DNA from 2 places in the Rhizobium sp. LjRoot258 genome. Region 2 is predicted to be linked to the other one. Evidence: predicted binding sites of a transcription regulator. Region 2 holds the regulator's gene; the other holds the start of a gene.
What was found. The regulator LexA, encoded in region 2, represses DNA repair genes until DNA is damaged. The targets are predictions, from matches to a motif close to TGTTCNNNNTGTGTTCNG.

Region 1: a site for LexA is predicted at 6,065-6,082, ahead of ACSQ9D_RS18060 (helicase-related protein). Genes of this name have one in related genera too.

The regions. Positions count from the first base shown of each region.
Region 1 is NZ_CAXUST020000001.1:3,670,482-3,679,468, forward strand. It holds gene ACSQ9D_RS18020 (amino acid--[acyl-carrier-protein] ligase) at 1-567, opposite strand, end outside; gene ACSQ9D_RS18025 (acyl-CoA dehydrogenase family protein) at 572-1,753, opposite strand; gene ACSQ9D_RS18030 (acyl carrier protein) at 1,754-2,005, opposite strand; gene ACSQ9D_RS18035 (lysine-2,3-aminomutase-like protein) at 2,264-3,319, opposite strand; gene epmA (EF-P lysine aminoacylase EpmA) at 3,316-4,383, opposite strand; gene efp (elongation factor P) at 4,535-5,104, shown strand; gene ACSQ9D_RS18050 (YMGG-like glycine zipper-containing protein) at 5,281-5,544, opposite strand; gene ACSQ9D_RS18055 (DUF3309 family protein) at 5,571-5,726, opposite strand; gene ACSQ9D_RS18060 (helicase-related protein) at 6,240-8,987, shown strand, end outside.
Region 2 is NZ_CAXUST020000001.1:1,362,730-1,371,716, reverse strand. It holds gene ACSQ9D_RS06905 (VOC family protein) at 1-640, opposite strand, end outside; gene lexA (transcriptional repressor LexA) at 839-1,555, shown strand; gene gltA (citrate synthase) at 2,686-3,975, shown strand; gene lpxB (lipid-A-disaccharide synthase) at 4,005-5,186, opposite strand; gene ACSQ9D_RS06885 (LpxI family protein) at 5,183-6,064, opposite strand; gene lpxA (acyl-ACP--UDP-N-acetylglucosamine O-acyltransferase) at 6,068-6,886, opposite strand; gene fabZ (3-hydroxyacyl-ACP dehydratase FabZ) at 6,883-7,350, opposite strand; gene lpxD (UDP-3-O-(3-hydroxymyristoyl)glucosamine N-acyltransferase) at 7,343-8,404, opposite strand; gene bamA (outer membrane protein assembly factor BamA) at 8,455-8,987, opposite strand, start outside.

The DNA of each region.
Region 1 (8,987 bases), 2.3 Mb from region 2:
GTCGATGCCGCGGTCCATCCAGCTTTGACGGAAATCCGTGACGTGCTGCTCCGTACCCATGCAAATGTATTCGCGCATGCGGAAAAGTTGCTGGCGGGCTGGATCCTGCGACGGCTCATGGCGGAAGCAATAGGACTGCAGGTCGAAAAGGCCGCCGCTCATCGGCAGTTTGCCACGGCGAGCAATCGTCGGATAGAGCGGATAGCACGCCGCAGGAGTCAACACGATGTCGGTTGCCTGTTGATCCTTCGTCCAGTCATCGCCCACTTCCATGCACTGAAGGAGGTTGACGTGGTCGAGTTCACTGCCGCAGAAACTGTGAACAGTGCCGGCGAGCTGCGGGAAGCTCTTCATATAACCGCTCTTCTCGAAGAAGGCACGGTTCATCCCGGGCGGAAACCGCATCGCTTCAGCGCCGTCGGCGCCGCCGAACTTGTCGATCAGCCGCTCGAAGGCGGCAATGACGTCTTCGAATTGTCCGCTGCGCCCGTAAAGACCGTCAACACCCGTATCGATCAAGAGGCCAGATTCAAAAAGCCTGTCCAGAAACGTTGTCTGCACGTCCATGTCGTCACCCCAATAGGCTAGTGTCCTGCTTGTGGACAAGAAGCATACTCGACGTGTTGCCGAGGATGCGGTCGTTCGAGATCATGAGTTGCGCAGAATGGGCATCGCGCAGATGGCGGCCGACGCTGAATGGCGTGCCGTTCTTGTAGCCCATGATCCCGCAAATCAGCATCACATGGTTGACGATTTCGAGAATCGTTTCCGATGAGGCGATCTTCACGTTGTTCATTGTGACGGCAAAGCCCATGGAGGATAGCTTGTCTGCGTCGCTCTTGGCATCCTCGTAGGCCTTCAGGCCGGCGACGACGTTGGAGCGAACCATCTGCAGCAGGTTGGACACCTCAGCCAGTCGCAGGGCTCCGGGCGGTGGCGCACCGGGCGACTTGCGTGCAGCGGCGCGCACGAATGCCTGTGCGCGGCCCACTGCGTCGACGGCGATGCCGTACCAGACACTGCTCCAGAGGAGGTGCGACGATGCCAGCATCGATTGAGCTGCGATCTCTGCAAAGGGCTTCGGCAGGATCTGCTCGGCTGGCGCCTCGCCTTTGAACAGGAAGCCGTCCGAACACGTACCGCGCATGCCGAGTGTGTTCCACGCATGCGTTTTTTCCAACGCGTACTGCTCCTTGACGAAAACGGTCAGAACCTGATCCGAAGAGGCCGCATTTGCGTGGGCGCGAGACGTAATCATGATCGCATCGGCGTAGGAGCCGTACGATATGACCGTCGCGTCTTTCTGCAGACGGCAAATGTCACCGTCCACCTCGACGGCGCAGATGCTATTCCTGAGATTGCCGCCGATACCGCCTTCCGTCGTCGCCGACGCGATCAGCAATTGCTCGAGCGCCACGCGTTGCATGAAAGCCCGATGCCATTCACTCTCGCCGCCATGCTCGACAAGGCTGCAGAGCTTGATGTGATGCATGGCGAAGACCATGGCGGCCGCGGAACACGCCTGCCCAAGCATCGAGCATAGCTCGGCGATCTGCGCAATCGTGGCGCCTTCACCGCCCAAGTGGCGTGGGATCTGAATTCCGAGCAGCCGCCCAGCCTTCATTGCATCTACGGCTTCGTGCGGGAACCTCCCATCAAAATCGACGGAATCCGCATGCTTTGCCGCGATCGCGGACACGCGGGCGACCCTGGCTGCAAGATCCTCTTCCGCGATTTTGACCGGATAGTTCATTTAGGCGACCTTCCGGCTATCTTTGATCTGGTCGACAGTCTTCGCGATCGCCGCGATGCTGGCGAAAGACCTGCGATTCAAGAGATTGTCGGGAAACTCGATGTCAAAAGCCTCTTCGATGCCAAGCATAAGCTGCACGGAAGCAAACGAAGTTAGGCCGACCGCATAGAGGTCGGCATCATCGGCGACTTGATCGACAGAGACTGGAAGCTTTCCGAATTTGGCCAGGAGCTCACGGATCGTAGTATTCATTATGACTTCTCCAAGATGATCATATCTCGAGTGGCGAAACTGCCTTGTTCTCGGAATAGGCGTAGTCTGGAAAAGACAAAATTCTCCTAAATGACGTAGTTAAAGCGAGCTAAGCAGCTCAGCTAAATTCTTATAAAGCAAACTGGAGAAAGCAGAACTTATGTTAGATTTCAATATTTTGTCCGAGAATTACATTCACACGTCGTGAGAGCGGCTTGCGGCACATTGTCCAAGAACAACACTTCTCTCGTCGACTTTTCACGAAGCAACAGGCGGATAAAGGTGCTCGGCGCCGCGATAGTCCGAAACTGAATAGCAGCCTTCGCCCGTCTTTCTGATCGACTGTCCAGCGATGACGGCCTTGCCGTGGCCACCGGGTATGTCGAGTATGTAGGTGGGTTGGCAGAGACCGGAGATCCGGCCGCGCAAAGCGGCGACTAGTTTCTGTCCTTCTTCGATCGTCAGCCGAAAATGGCTCGTTCCGGGCGCGAGATCCGGATGGTGCAGGTAGTAAGGCTTCACACGGGTCTCGACAAAGGCCTTCATCAACTCTGCAAGCACGGTCGGATCATCATTGACGCCCTTAAGGAGCACCGATTGGCTGATCATGACTATTCCGGCATCGACGAGGCGGGCGCAGGCCGCACGCGCTTCATTCGTCAGCTCGCGCGGATGATTGGCATGCAGGGCCACGTAAACAGTTTTGCCACTCGCTCTCAGCGCCGCAATCAAGGCCGCATCGACGCTTGACGGATCAACGACAGGGACACGTGTATGGAACCGCACGATCTTCACGTGATCGATCGACGCCAACTGGCGAAGAATTTCTGCCAGCCGCCGCGGAGACAGCACCAACGGATCGCCGCCTGTCAGGATCACCTCCCAGATTTCCTCGTGGTTGCGGATGTAGGCAAAGGCTGCCGTCATTGCCCCGGGGTCCAGCGTGCCGAGGCCCTGCGGACCGACCATCTCGCGGCGAAAGCAGAAGCGACAGTAGACCGGGCATACGTGAACGGCCTTCAACAACACCCGGTCGGGATAGCGATGAACGATCCCTTGCACGGGACTGTGGGCTTCGTCGCCGATCGGGTCTGCACGCTCTCCCTGAGCAACGATAAGTTCGACCGGGTCCGGCACGAATTGCCGGGCGATCGGGTCTGCAGCGTCCGTGCGATCGATGAGACCCGCGACCGTTGGCGTCAATGCAATGGCGTAATGCGCGGAAACCTCCGCCAAGGCTTCCCGGTCTCTTTGACCGAGCAGCCCGGCGCGTTCCAGACCCTCGACGGTCTTGATAGGCCCGACACTGTTCATCTGCCATACTCCGCGACCGGCGCCCACATCACCTGATCGATCCGCGACGCCCCGGTTGCCAGCATCACCAACCGGTCGAAGCCAAGGGCGATACCGCTCGCCTCCGGCATGATGGCAAGGGCGTCCAGAAAATCCTCGTCGATCGGATAGGTCTCGCCATAGATGCGGGCCTTCTCGGACATCTCGATCTCGAAGCGGCGGCGCTGCTCCGCCGGATTGGTGAGCTCACCGAAGCCGTTTGCGAGCTCGACACCACAGGCATAGACCTCGAAACGTTCGGCAACGCGAGGATCATGCGCCGACGGACGCGCCAGCGCTGCTTCCGACACCGGATATTCGTCAAGAATGGTGACGCGGCCGAAGCCCAGCTGAGGTTCGACCTTTTCAACGAGCACGCGGCTGAACAAATCCGCCCAACCGTCATCGTCGGCAACGCGCATGCCGATCCGCTTCATCTCGCTCGCGAGATGCGCTCGATCCGTCGCACCGTCGGTCGCAACGGACGCCAGGAGATCTATACCCGCATAGCGGTCGAAAGCTGCGGCAACGCTTATCCGGTCCGGCCCCACAAACGGATCGCACGCGCTACCTCGATAGGTCAGGCGTGTCGTCTTCGTGGTTTCTGCAGCAAGCGCCACAATGCGAACGCAGTCCATCATCAGGCTCTCGTAGCTTTCGTCCACACGATACCATTCAAGCATCGTGAATTCCGGATGATGCAACGGTCCGCGCTCGCGATTGCGGTAGACGTGCGCGAAGCAGGCGATGCGCTGCTCTCCGGCCGAAAGCAATTTCTTGCAGGCAAACTCAGGCGAGGTATGCAGATAAAGCGGCGCCGCCTTCTGACCGTCGGTCGTCAATGCTTCGGTGGCAAACGCATGAAGATGCGCCTCGTTGCCTGGCGACACCTGCAGCGTCGCGGTGTCGACTTCCAGAAAATCCTCGCTCAGGAAGTAGCCACGCAACGCAGACTGGATCGCATTCCGCCCAATCAGGAACGGGCGACGGTCCAAATGCACGCTCGGCGTCCACCACGGCGATACTTTGGCGATCGAGGGCTTCATCGGCATTGTCCTGACCGACCTATCCAACGCTGGGGCTGGCTATTTGCCGGATTTTAGGTTAGTTGCGCCCCAAAAGAACAATCAATTGCGTCTCCGAGGCTGTATCGACAGTCCTCTACGACGCCAAAAGCCGAGTTACAAGGAAGTCTTAATGGTCAAGGTCATCGCCTCTTCCGTCCGCAAGGGCAACGTTCTCGACGTGGATGGCAAGCTCTACGTCGTTCTGACTGCCCAGAACTTCCATCCGGGCAAGGGCACGCCGGTTACCCAGGTCGACATGCGTCGTATCGTCGACGGCGTTAAGGTCGCCGAGCGCTGGCGTACGACCGAACAGGTCGAGCGCGCCTTCGTCGAAGACGTGAACTTCCAGTATCTTTACGAAGATGGTGAAGGATTCCACTTCATGAACCCGGCGACCTACGATCAGGTGGTCGTGAACGATGAAACGATGGGCGATCAGAAGGCCTATCTGCAGGAAGGCATGACCTGCATTCTGTCGATCCATGAAGGCGTTCCGCTTGCGCTCGAGCTGCCGCGCCATGTGACCCTCGAAATTACGGAAACCGAACCGGTCGTTAAGGGCCAGACGGCTTCTTCCTCCTACAAGCCGGCAATGCTGTCGAACGGCGTGCGCACCATGGTGCCGCCGCATATTAACGCCGGCACGCGCGTGGTTATCGCCACGGAAGACAATTCCTACGTCGAGCGCGCAAAGGACTGATCGTGCGCCTGATGCGCTGAGAAAACGAAGGCCGCTTCGGAAACGAAGCGGCCTTTTTCTTGTCAGCAGTTGCGTTCATATCGCGACTGCTGTTCAAACAAAAAGCGCCGATCACGCCGGCGCTTTTTTCTTAAAGTAACAAAGTTAGGTCGCAGGCCTCCTCAGTCGGCCCCGCCTTAGTAGCGCGGGCAACGTGCTTCGTAGCGGCGGCCATATCTGTCCCTGTAGACGCAGTAGCCACGACGCTCAACGGACTGGCCGATCAATGCGCCAGCAAGACCGCCGGCTACGGCACCGATTGCTGCGCCGCCCCAGCTGTGGCTAACAGCACCACCAATAATGGCGCCGCTGCCTGCACCGATCGCGGTGCCTTGTTCAGTCGCCGTGCAAGAAGCAAGCGCCCCAACAAGGGCGCCAATAAGAACAATCTTTTTCATCATGAGATAACTCCGAGTTTTTTCGTCGCTTAGATGCGACCCATTAGCACAAGGACAATAATAATTACGAGAACTAGTCCCAAACCGCCGGAAGGTCCATAGCCCCATCCACGGCTATAACCCCAATTTGGTAAGGCGCCGATCAAAAGCAGAATGAGGATGATGAGAAGTATCGTGCCAAGCATGGTTCAAGTCCTCGACGTCAGTGCACTCGGAATGGACGAGAAACACGCATCACTGATTTTTGTTCCATATGTATCAAATGTTCCGCTTTGACGGTAAGACCACCCGATCAAGCCCGATTTTCGGTCGCTCCGCGTAACGCAACACCATCGCGAAAAGACTGAGGCAGAAGTCGCCCGGCGATTTCCGGGAAAAGCGGTTAACAAAGCCGAATCCAACCCGCCCACGCGTATGACGCGAATTTTACGATTCAGCATCTTGTGGGAAAAAGCGATTCAAAATCAATACTTAGCCGTGAACAAACACTGAATCAGCCGGAGTCAGCGATTCGTCTCCGATTCGTTCTCAAGCTGTTCCGAATCGGAAAACGAGCAATCTGCAAGCTATTCGCGCAACAGAAAACCGCGGAGTAAATTCAAATCAGCCCTTGCGTTTGAGACAACGGCTGTCCATGTGTTGTGTGCTTCGGAGAGGAGCTGACTTGATCTGGGGCGCCCCGCCTCATCTGCAGGACCATGACACTGACATCGCAGCCGATGATACTGAGTGGGCGCGGAGTAACCGCGGTGCTCGGGCCAACCAATACCGGCAAGACGCATTATGCCATCGAGCGCATGGTTGCCCACGGCACCGGCGTGATCGGGCTGCCGTTGCGGCTGCTGGCACGCGAGGTCTACACACGCGTCGCCGAAAAGGTCGGAATCCAGAATGTTGCGCTGGTAACGGGCGAGGAGAAGATATCGCCTCCCAACGCCCGCTTTTCGGTCTGTACCGTCGAGGCAATGCCGCGCGAGACCAAGGCAGCTTTCGTCGCCATCGATGAAGTTCAGCTTGCCGGCGATCTGGAGCGCGGGCACATCTTCACGGACCGCATCCTGCACCTGCGCGGCCGCGACGAAACCCTGTTGCTCGGCGCCGGCACGATGCGCCCGATTCTGCAGCAACTTCTCCCCGGAATCACCGTGGTCGAGCGACCCCGGCTTTCTCACCTGTTCTACGCTGGACAGAAGAAGACCACCCGCCTGCCGCAGCGCTCGGCGATTGTCGCTTTCTCCGCGGACGAAGTCTATGCGATCGCTGAGTTGATCCGCAGACAGCGTGGCGGGGCGGCCGTGGTTCTCGGAGCCCTCAGTCCGCGCACCCGCAATGCGCAGGTGGCGCTTTATCAGGCCGGGGATGTGGAATATCTGGTCGCGACGGATGCGATCGGCATGGGTCTCAATCTCGATGTCGATCACGTCGCCTTCGCGCAGGATCGCAAATTCGACGGCTATCAGTTCCGCAACCTCAACCCTGCCGAACTCGGGCAGATTGCCGGTCGCGCAGGCCGCCATGTTCGCGACGGAACATTTGGCGTCACCGGCCAAGTGGATCCTTTTGATGAGGAATTGGTCGAACGCATCGAAGGTCATGAGTTCGACAATGTAAAAGTGCTGCAGTGGCGCACAAAGAACCTCGATTTCGCTTCCATTCATGCGCTGCGGGCGAGCCTTGAAACCGGCCCTACCGTTTCCGGCCTGACACGCGCTCTGCCTGCCGTCGACCAGCAAGCGCTGGAACACCTGTCGCGTTACCCTGAAATCATTGACCTTGCTGACAATCCGGCGCGGGTCGAGAAGTTGTGGGAGGCGTGCGCGCTGCCGGACTACCGGCGCATTGCCCCGGCCCAACACGCCGATCTCATCTCCACCCTCTTTTCCGATCTCGTGCGCTATGGCACGGTAAACGAGGACTTCCTTGCCGAGCAGGTACATCGTGCGGATCGAACAGACGGTGAAATTGACACGCTTTCGGCGCGAATCGCGCAGATAAGGACTTGGACCTATGTATCGAATCGGCCCAATTGGCTTGCCGATCCGACACACTGGCAGGAAAAGACGCGGGAAATCGAAGATCGATTGTCCGATGCGTTACATGAAAGGTTGACGAAACGCTTTGTTGATCGCAGGACATCTGTGCTCATGAAGCGCCTGAGAGAGAATGCGATGCTGGAAGCTGAAATCAGTGTAAATGGCGATGTCTTCGTTGAAGGACATCATGTGGGGCAACTGTCGGGATTCCGGTTCACGCCCATTTCGGGAGCGGATGGACCGGACGCTAAGGCTGTTCAGTCTGCTTCGCAAAAGGCGCTCGCTCTGGAATTCGAGGCACGTGCTGCTCGCCTCCATGCGGCCGGCAATGGCGATCTCGCGATCGGCTCCGACGGTTCGATCCGCTGGTTGGGCGATCCGGTGGCACGTCTGGCGGGAAGCGATCATGTGATGCGCCCGCGCGTCATCATTCTTGCCGACGAGCAGTTGACCGGCAATGCGCGCGACCACGTGGCCGCTCGTATCGAGCGCTTTGTAAATCATCACATCAGCACGGTCCTGAAGCCGCTTGACGATCTGTCCCGCGCAGAGGATCTGCAAGGCCTGGCGAAGGGCCTGGCATTTCAGCTCGTCGAGAACCTCGGTGTTCTGTTCCGGCGCGACGTAACCGAAGAGGTAAAGTCCCTGGATCAGGATGCGCGCGCCTCCATGCGCCGCTATGGCGTTCGCTTCGGCGCCTACCATATCTTCGTTCCCGCTCTTCTGAAGCCCGCGCCGGCCGAGCTCATCACGCTCCTCTGGGCGCTGAAGAATGACGGTCTCGACAAGCCCGGGTATGGCGATCTCATTCCTGTGCTTGCTGCGGGCCGCACTTCGGTCGTGACCGATCCAGGTTTCGAGCGCACGTTCTACAAGCTGGCCGGCTTCCGGTTCCTTGGCAAACGCGCAGTTCGCATCGATATCCTGGAGCGCCTGGCGGATATCATTCGCCCGCTGCTTCAGTGGAAGCCCGGCCAGGCCAATCGCCCGGAAGGCGCATATGACGGCCGTCGCTTCACCACGACGACCGCCATGCTTTCGATCCTTGGCGCCACCCTCGAGGACATGGAAGAGATCTTGAAGGGACTCGGCTATCGTGCCGATGCCGTGAAGGCAGAAGAGGCGGCAGCCTATTTGTCGGCTCAGGACGCCTCGGCGGCACCGGCGACCGAAACCGCATCCGAGGAAAATGCCGAGAAAGCGGATCATGACGATGCCGACAGCACATCGGAGGAGCCCGCCTCGGAAGTCCCCGCTGCCGAAGCAGTGAGCGCCGAACAGCCCGTCGCCGCTACCGCGGAAGAGGCCGAGGAACCGAAGCCGGTCCTTCTCTGGCGGCTCGGTGGCCGTACGGACAATCAGCGTCAGGCTCGCAGCCCCGGCGAACGCCGCGGCGGCAACAATCGCAGCCAG
Region 2 (8,987 bases):
CGACGCTCACGCCGAAGGCGTCGTTGACAATGACCGGGCTGTGCGCCGCTGCGCGTACGAATGATCCGAACGCCTTGGGATCTGGCGAGACCAGAGCGATCTCTGCGATCCCATGGACGCCGTTTGCGTGCACATGCAGCGCTTTTCGATCGGCCGGCAGCGGATTGACCCGTTGGCACGTGAAAAAGAAGAAGTCCGGAGCCCGCAGATCCACCGCGAAAGCGAGCTTGAACGCGGCTGTGGCCTCCGATCCATCGGGCATCTTCATCGGTCGCTCGAACTGCAGCATCTCGCCGCCATTGATCCTTTCGGAAAGGAACCGAGCGTGGTCGCGATCGGCATCTGCGGTCGCGAAGACCACGGCAGAGAATCCATCATCCCCGCATCGAAACCGAAAGGCGCGATCACGCGCGGTGAAGACATTCCCTTTCTTTGCCGACGCCTCGTGCAGTTCCGCGCTGGCGACCCCCAGGGGCTCTAGGTAAGTTTCGTCGGAGAAGAATATGCAGGCGTTCTCGGTTCCAAACGGATGCCGGGCATCGGGCGCGACGGTGAATCCTAGTTTTCCGAGACGTTCGCGCGCGAGCCCAATATTGGAGACCGGCAGCACGATGTGGTCCAGCGGATGCGCTTCGCTCATAGCAACTCTCCGGAATTTGCGAAGATGTGCGCCGGGTAGCAGGACAATGCAACCCCCTTCGGCGCTTTCAGTCAAATGAGCTGAGAAAACTGAACAAGTTGCGGGCAAGTTTTACGAAAATTTAGGCACTTGCGGAACACATATGGAACATATAGTGTCTGTTCTGGCTTTGTTTCACGACTCTGGGGTTCAACTTCGATGCTGACGCGCAAACAACAGGAGCTTCTTCTCTTCATTCACGAGCGAATGAAGGAGTCCGGTGTCCCCCCTTCTTTCGATGAAATGAAAGATGCCTTGGACCTCGCGTCGAAGTCAGGCATTCATCGGCTGATTACAGCGCTCGAAGAACGTGGCTTCATTCGCCGACTGCCGAATCGGGCCCGCGCCCTGGAGGTCATCAAGCTTCCAGAGGCATATAACCCGAGCTTGCAACCCCGCCGCGGCTTTTCGCCGAGCGTCATCGAAGGCAGTCTCGGCAAACCGCAACCGGTTGCGCCACCGAAACCGGTAGCACATGCCGACAACGGCAGCTCCGCCTCTGTACCGGTTATGGGACGGATCGCCGCCGGTGTGCCGATTTCGGCAATCCAGAACAATACTCACGACATCACGGTTCCGGCCGACATGCTTGGCCCAGGCGAGCACTATGCGCTTGAGGTCAAGGGCGACTCGATGATCGAAGCGGGCATTTTCGATGGCGACACGGTGATCATTCGCAATGGCAGCACCGCAAATCCCGGCGACATCGTTGTCGCACTCGTCGATGACGAAGAAGCGACCCTCAAGCGCTTCCGCCGGAAGGGCGCCTCCATTGCGCTTGAGGCCGCGAACCCGGCTTATGAAACGCGTATTTTTGGACCCGACCGCGTCAAGGTTCAGGGCAAGCTCGTCGGCCTCATTCGTCGTTATCATTAGAGGCAGGCGGCTCACCGTCAAACGTGCCGCTTCGCCAGTTGTACGCCCGATGCGGCATCCAGGGGCGGTCAAGCGTGGTATAGGCGGCCGTAACGACGGGTGAGCCCAGGTCGTCTATCCCCTCGGCGGCGCCAGAGCCGCGCAGGATTTCTCCGGTGAACAGCAGTGCGCCCGACCGGCATTCGGTCGCACGCAGGCGAACGGGCGTCACGACGATATCGGCGGTATCGCACGCAGCGCCGACGTAAGCGAGGTTTTCGACGATTGTCAGAACGTAGCCGCTATCGTGCGGGGCGGTGCGCCAGGCGCCTTTCAGGCAAACGACGCGGTTTTCAACGCCCGTCGCAGAGGCTGCCGCAACGCATTGCGGGCATGACGCAATTCCTCATCCGAGAGTCCTGGAGCTTGGCCTTCGCTGTCCCCGCCGCCGGTCAGGGGCGATACGCTTCAGTACTCGGTAGCTGGTCTAGCTCCGCCGCCAGCGCCCTTCGCCATTGATCGAAAATCAGCGCCAACGCAACAAACCATGCCCCAAGGCGGATCGTTGGCCGGTCACTTGCGAGCTCAAACCAGAGGGCGGCGCCGGCCCCGAGGAAGACCGGAGAAAATACGAAGAACCGCCCATGATCCATCTCCGTCGCCACCGCGCGTCGAAACCACGAAGAGCAGCTGAGCGTCGCGGTCGTAACCCACGTTGGCCAGGAGACGGGTGATTGCGTGCGGAAGGCGCGCGGAGGCTTTTGACCAGATTGAGCCCGGACAAAGAACGCTCTGCCACGCGAGCAAGCGCATCCGCGCCGGGGGCGGCCTGTCTCACAAATGGCTTCAACCCCGGCATGCATCTGCGCCGAAAAACAGCCCCCTTGCAACCACAAAGCAAGCTCTTCAGGCTCGAGGCAACAATAATCGATTGAAATCTGAAGGAAAATCGGAAGCCAGAAAAGCCAAGGATAATCATCAGCTTCTGCTATGCGCAGGGCTCATCGCAGCAGTGCCCAAAAGTTGATACTGCGATGCACAAAATGGCATCACGGGAACTTGGCATTGGGCGCGCGATCATATAGCTATCGTCGACGACGCTTAACCCTATGGCGCTTTTATGGCGCCAACCGCCAGTTTGGAGGATCAGCATGACGGAACAAAGCGCAACACTGAAAATCGGTGATAAATCAGTCGATCTCGCCGTCAAGAGCGGCACGATCGGCCCTGACGTCATTGATATCGGCGCCCTGTACAAGCACACGGCTTCCTTCACGTACGATCCTGGTTTCACCTCGACCGCATCCTGTGAATCGAAGATCACCTACATCGATGGTGATGCCGGCGTATTGCTACATCGCGGTTATCCGATCGAGCAACTTGCCGAGCATGGCGACTTCCTCGAGGTCTGCTACCTGCTTCTCTACGGCGAACTGCCGACCGCGGCCCAGAAGAAGGATTTCGACTATCGCGTCACGCATCACACGATGGTGCATGAGCAGATGAGCCGGTTCTTCACGGGCTTCCGCCGCGACGCGCATCCGATGGCTGTCATGTGCGGCTGCGTCGGTGCATTGTCGGCCTTCTACCACGACTCCACCGACATCACGGATCCGCATCAGCGCATGGTCGCAAGCCTGCGCATGATCGCCAAGATGCCGACGCTTGCGGCCATGGCCTACAAGTATCACGTCGGCCAGCCCTTCGTTTACCCGAAGAACGATCTCGACTACGCCTCGAACTTCCTGCGCATGTGCTTTGCTGTTCCGTGCGAAGAATATGTCGTCAATCCGGTGCTGTCGCGCGCCATGGACCGCATCTTCATCCTGCACGCCGACCACGAGCAGAATGCATCGACCTCGACGGTCCGCCTCGCTGGCTCATCGGGTGCAAACCCGTTCGCCTGCATCGCCGCCGGCATTGCCTGCCTCTGGGGCCCGGCTCACGGGGGCGCCAATGAAGCAGCGCTGAACATGCTGACCGAGATCGGCACTGTCGACCGTATTCCGGAGTACATAGCCCGCGCCAAGGACAAGAACGATCCGTTCCGCCTCATGGGCTTCGGTCATCGCGTCTACAAGAACTACGATCCGCGCGCCAAGATCATGCAGAAGACGACGCACGAGGTTCTCGGCGAACTCGGCGTCAAGGACGACCCTTTGCTCGAGGTTGCAATGGAACTGGAGCGTATCGCTCTCACTGATGAATACTTCATCGAAAAGAAGCTCTATCCGAATATCGACTTCTACTCCGGCATCACGCTCAAGGCTCTGGGCTTCCCCACGACCATGTTCACCGTGTTGTTTGCTCTGGCCCGCACGGTGGGCTGGATTGCACAGTGGAACGAGATGATCGAAGACCCGGAGCAGCGTATCGGCCGTCCGCGCCAGCTCTACATCGGCGAGCCGCAGCGCGATTACCTGCCGGTCTCCAAGCGCTAAACCGCGACAGCAGACAGCAAAGAGCCCGGTCAGAAATGGCCGGGCTTTTTCTTTTGAAGGACGTCGAGAACGATCTCAGCCGCGTGTTCTCCGGGCGGCTTTTCCGTCTGCATCCTCTGCCAGAGGACGTCAAACCCCTCCATCATCGCCCGTCGCGGCAAGGTATCTGCCGAAAGCTTCTCCATCCAGCGTGCAAAGCTGCCGCCTCGGACGACTTCATTGATATATTCGGGCACGACAGTGTAGTCCGCGATCAGGTTCGGAAGGGCCGCGCTCCACGTCTTGATCTTGCTGGTCATGAGCTTGATGATCCAGTCGGTCTTGTAGGCCGAAATGCAGGGAACACCGGTCAGCGCAAGCTCCAGCACGACAGTCCCGGACGCGGCCATGGCCGCATCCGCTTCAGCGAATGCCTGCCACTTCGCCTCCACCCCTGTCACGATCTCCGGCTTGGTCGTCCAATCCTTGACGAGATCACGGATCATGGGGTCGCGTCGTGGCATGGTCGGCAAAACGAAGCGCACGTCGCCGTTGCGCGCCACCAGCTCGCTCACGGCATCGCCAAAATGCGGCAGCAGCTTCATGATCTCGGACGAACGCGAACCGGGCAGCAACATCACCGTCTTGCGGTCGGTTTCACTTCGCGGTTTCGTCTGCGCACGCTGGCGCCGTGCGTCCAGCAGGTTCGGATCGGCAGTCAAACGGTGACCAACGTAGATTGTCGGCGGACCACCCAGCTTGCGCATCACTTCCGGCTCGAAGGGCAAGACTGCCAGCACCTGGTCCACGTAAGCGAGCATGCGCTGCGCGCGGTATTCCTTCCACGCCCATACGCTTGGACAGACATAATTGACGACGGGCAGTTCAGGCAGCGCCACGCGCACACGCTTGGCGACCCTATGGGTGAAATCGGGACTGTCGACGATAATAAGCACATCCGGCTTTGCCGCGATGATCGCCGCCGCCGTCTCTCGAATGCGTCGAACCAGCCGCGGCAGGTTCGAAAGCACTTGTGTGATGCCCATGACCGACAGTTCGGAGAAATCGAAAAGCGAGCGCAGGCCCAGCGCGTCCAGCCCCTCGCCGCCGACGCCGATCAGCTCCACGCGACCTTGATACTGCCGCTTCAGGGCCGCGACCAGATCGGCGCCCAGAAGATCGCCCGAAACCTCTCCAACGACGATAGCAACTTTTAGCGAAGACTCGCTCACGCTAACCCCCAGGATGGCAATCCCCTATCCAGTCCGCACACGAAGATACCAGCCTCATCCGCGGCCTTGATGACAGCGTCACGCTCCAGGATCAGCGAGCGGCCCGCTTCAACGGCCACGCCGGCCAATCCCGCCTGACGCAGGTTCTCGATCGTCGAAATACCGATCGATGGCAGGTCCGCGCGGATATCCTGCTGAGGCTTGCAGAGTTTCACGAGCACGCCGCGCCGGCGCGCGGAAATTCGCCCAGCCGACCGCAGGTTCGCGACACGCTCCAGCATGCTGTCCGTGCCTTCCACTCCTTCGAGCGCAACGATGCGGCCGCCGACTGAAACCGACCCCTGACCAACGTCCAGCCTACCGAGCGCATCCGCCGCTTCGGCTGCTCGTATGATGTCCTTCGTATCGTCGGCGCTTGGCTGCAAGGCGCCCAATGGACCGACGGATGCAAGCAGATCCGGTGCGATCTCGTGCGCGCCGACGACCCGGCGTCCATTCTCTTCAATCAAGGTGATAACCATACGCAGCACCGTATCGTCGCCACCAGCGAGCAGCGTACGGATTGTCGACGGCAATTTCACCAGCGTCTTCAGCGTCGGCCGGACTTCCCGCCACTCCGGACGCCGGCGTACAGCGCCAGACATGACGACGCGGTCGATGCCGTTGCTTTCAAAGACGCGATTGAGAGCAGCGAAATCGCCGACGCCGATGACTGCGTGGTCAAAGCCTTCCCAAGAACGGTCGGCCTCGTCCTTGAGCGCAACAATGAAGGGATTCTCACCTGCTTGCCGCGCCGCGGTGGCGACATGAGACGGCAGAAGGCCACTGCCCGCGATGATTGCCAAGCGGCCTTTTGTCATGTCACCAGCGAGAGCCAAGCATCACCCTTTCTGTCCCCTCGTCGGAGAGGAAAGAGCGCGATCGCTTTCGGCGGCAATGAAATCGAGAATCTGAATGACCTGTTCGCAATCGGCATACTCTTCCCTGATCGCGGCGGCATTGTCCCGGATCGAACCGTCGCCTTCGAAGATCGCCTTGTAGGCGCGCCGCACGGCATGAATCGTCGCCCGGTCAACACCGGCGCGGGTCATGCCAACGACGTTCAGGCCGCTCAGAAGACCTGGATTGCCGTTGAGCATGCCATAGGGAATGACATCATAGCTGACAGCCGAGAGCCCACCGACAAAGGCCTGCCGGCCGACACGCGTGAACTGATGCACGGCACAGCCGCCACCGAGAATGACACGATCCTCGATCGTCACGTGACCCGCGAGCATCACATTGTTGGACATGATGACGTTGTTTCCGACCCTGCAATCATGGGCGACATGAGAATTCGCCAGGAAGAGATTGTTGTTGCCGACGATCGTCCGACCACCGAAATCGGCGGTACCCGTGTTTACCGTCACGCCTTCGCGGAAAGTGCAGTTGTCGCCAACCGTCAAGGTCGTCTCTTCGCCGCCATGATGAACGCTCTGCGGATCGCCGCCGATGACGGCCATCGGGAAAATGCGGCATCCCTTTCCGATCGTCGTCTGGCCGGACACAACCGCGTGCGTCAGCAGTTCCACGTTATCGCCCAGCACGACCTTCGGGCCGACATGGCAAAAAGGGCCGATCTTGACGTTCTCGCCGATCACGGCGCCATCTTCGACGACGGCCATAGCGTGAATGCTGGCGGTGGCTGCTATAGTGCTCATGCCTGATCCTTGCGAACGATCATCGCCCCGATGTCGGCTTCAGCGACGAGCGCTCCATCAACCTTAGCATCGCAATGGAACTTCCAGATATTACCGCGCTGTTTCTGTTTCTTCACGTGATATTCGACGCGATCACCGGGAACGACCGGCTTGCGGAAGCGGGCATTGTCGATCGTCATGAAGTAGACCAGGTTGCCGGTCTCACCCTGCTTCTTGGCGCAGATCGCGCCGGCCGTCTGAGCCATGCCCTCGATGAGCAGAACACCCGGCATGATCGGCGACCCCGGAAAGTGACCGGTGAAGTGCGGTTCGTTTGCCGTCACGTTCTTGATGCCGATCGCGGAATCGTCGCCATCGATCTCGATAATCCGGTCCACAAGCAGGAACGGATAACGATGCGGCAGCAGCTTCATGATCTCGGTGATATCCGCCGAAGAGAGCGAAGTCTTGGCTTCCTCAGTCATTCTTTTCTCCCATTTTCTTGCTGCCCGTTGATCGCGCCAAAATCGCTGCCGTCTCTCGCAGAAAATCGTTGATGGGACGCGCGGGGACGCCACCGTAGCGTTCGCCGGCAGGTATGTCTCCGATCACTCCGCTCTTTGCGGCGATCTGCACTCCGTCACCAATCTTGATATGTCCGTTCAGTCCAGCCTGCCCGCCGATCTGCACGCCATCGCCGACCACCGTGCTGCCGGCAATGCCTACCTGGGAAACGATGGCGCAATGGCGCCCGATACGGACGTTGTGGCCAATCTGCACCTGATTGTCGATCTTTGTGCCTTCGCCGACGACCGTATCATCCATCGTCCCGCGATCGATCGTGGTGTTGGCGCCGATCTCAACATGATCCTGGATGATGACCCGGCCGACCTGCACGATCTTGATCATCCCGCGCGGGCCCGGGGCGTAACCGAAGCCATCTTGGCCGATCCGCGCACCGTTGTGAATGATGACGCCATTGCCGACGAGTGCGCACAGCACACTCGCACCAGCCGCGATCGTGCAATTGCGGCCAATCTTGACGTTTGGCCCGATGATGGCGCCCGCCCCGATATGCGTGCCCTCACCGATTTCAGCATGCGCACCAATGACCGCGAATGGCTCGACCGAAACCTTGCCCTCGAGCCGGACGGTCGGATCAACGATCGCGCGATCGGAGATACCGTAAGCTTCGGACAACAGTGCTTCAGGCCGCAGCGCCTTCGGATAGAGATAGCCCCCCGCCATGGCAAAGGCCGCATGAGCATTCTTCGAAATCAGAACAGGCAGATGATCCGGCACCAGCGATCGCAGGCCGGCACTGCAAAGGACGGCAGACGCCGCGCACGTCGCGAGCTCGTCCTTGCTCCTCTTCGACATGATGTAGCAGAGATCGCCCGCCTTCGCCCGGCTTACGGGCGAAACGGAACGGATCACGACATCCGCATTTTTAGGATCAGCAAGCTCTGCCCCAAGATACTGCGCCAACTCCAAGAGTTTCACGCCATCATGGGGCAGAAAAAAGCCATTTTGCTCCATCGGCAAATCTCCAGAACGGAATTCGATTTTACGGTTCCGGACTGCCGATATCAGAATTGGTTGTTTATGCCAAACTTGAAGTGCTGAGTTTTGTCGAAGTCTTCCTTGAGAACCGGAATAGCGTAGTCGACGCGCAGTGTACCGAATGGCGACGCCCACATAAGACCAACACCGACAGAAGCACGCAGCGATGCATCAACGCCGTTCACACTATCACCACGCGGATCGACGTCATTGCCAAACAGCGTACCTGCATCGGCGAACACGGCACCGCGCAGGCCGAAGTCCCGCGGGACCGCAGGGAGTGGGAAGGTCGCTTCAGCCGACACCGTAAAATAGGTCGTCCCACCGAGCGGGTCGTCGTTTGCCCCGGCAATGCGTGGGCCGATGCCCTTGTTCTCGAAGCCGCGAATATCGCCGTTGGTCAGCGTGAACTGGTCAAAGACGTTCAGATTCTTGTTAAAGCCGATGACGTAACCCGCCGAACCCGAAACCGATCCGATGATATCGGCATCATCCGCAAGCAGGTGGAAATACCGCGCCTTACCGTAGATCTTGTAGAATTCCGAGTCGCCACCAAGGC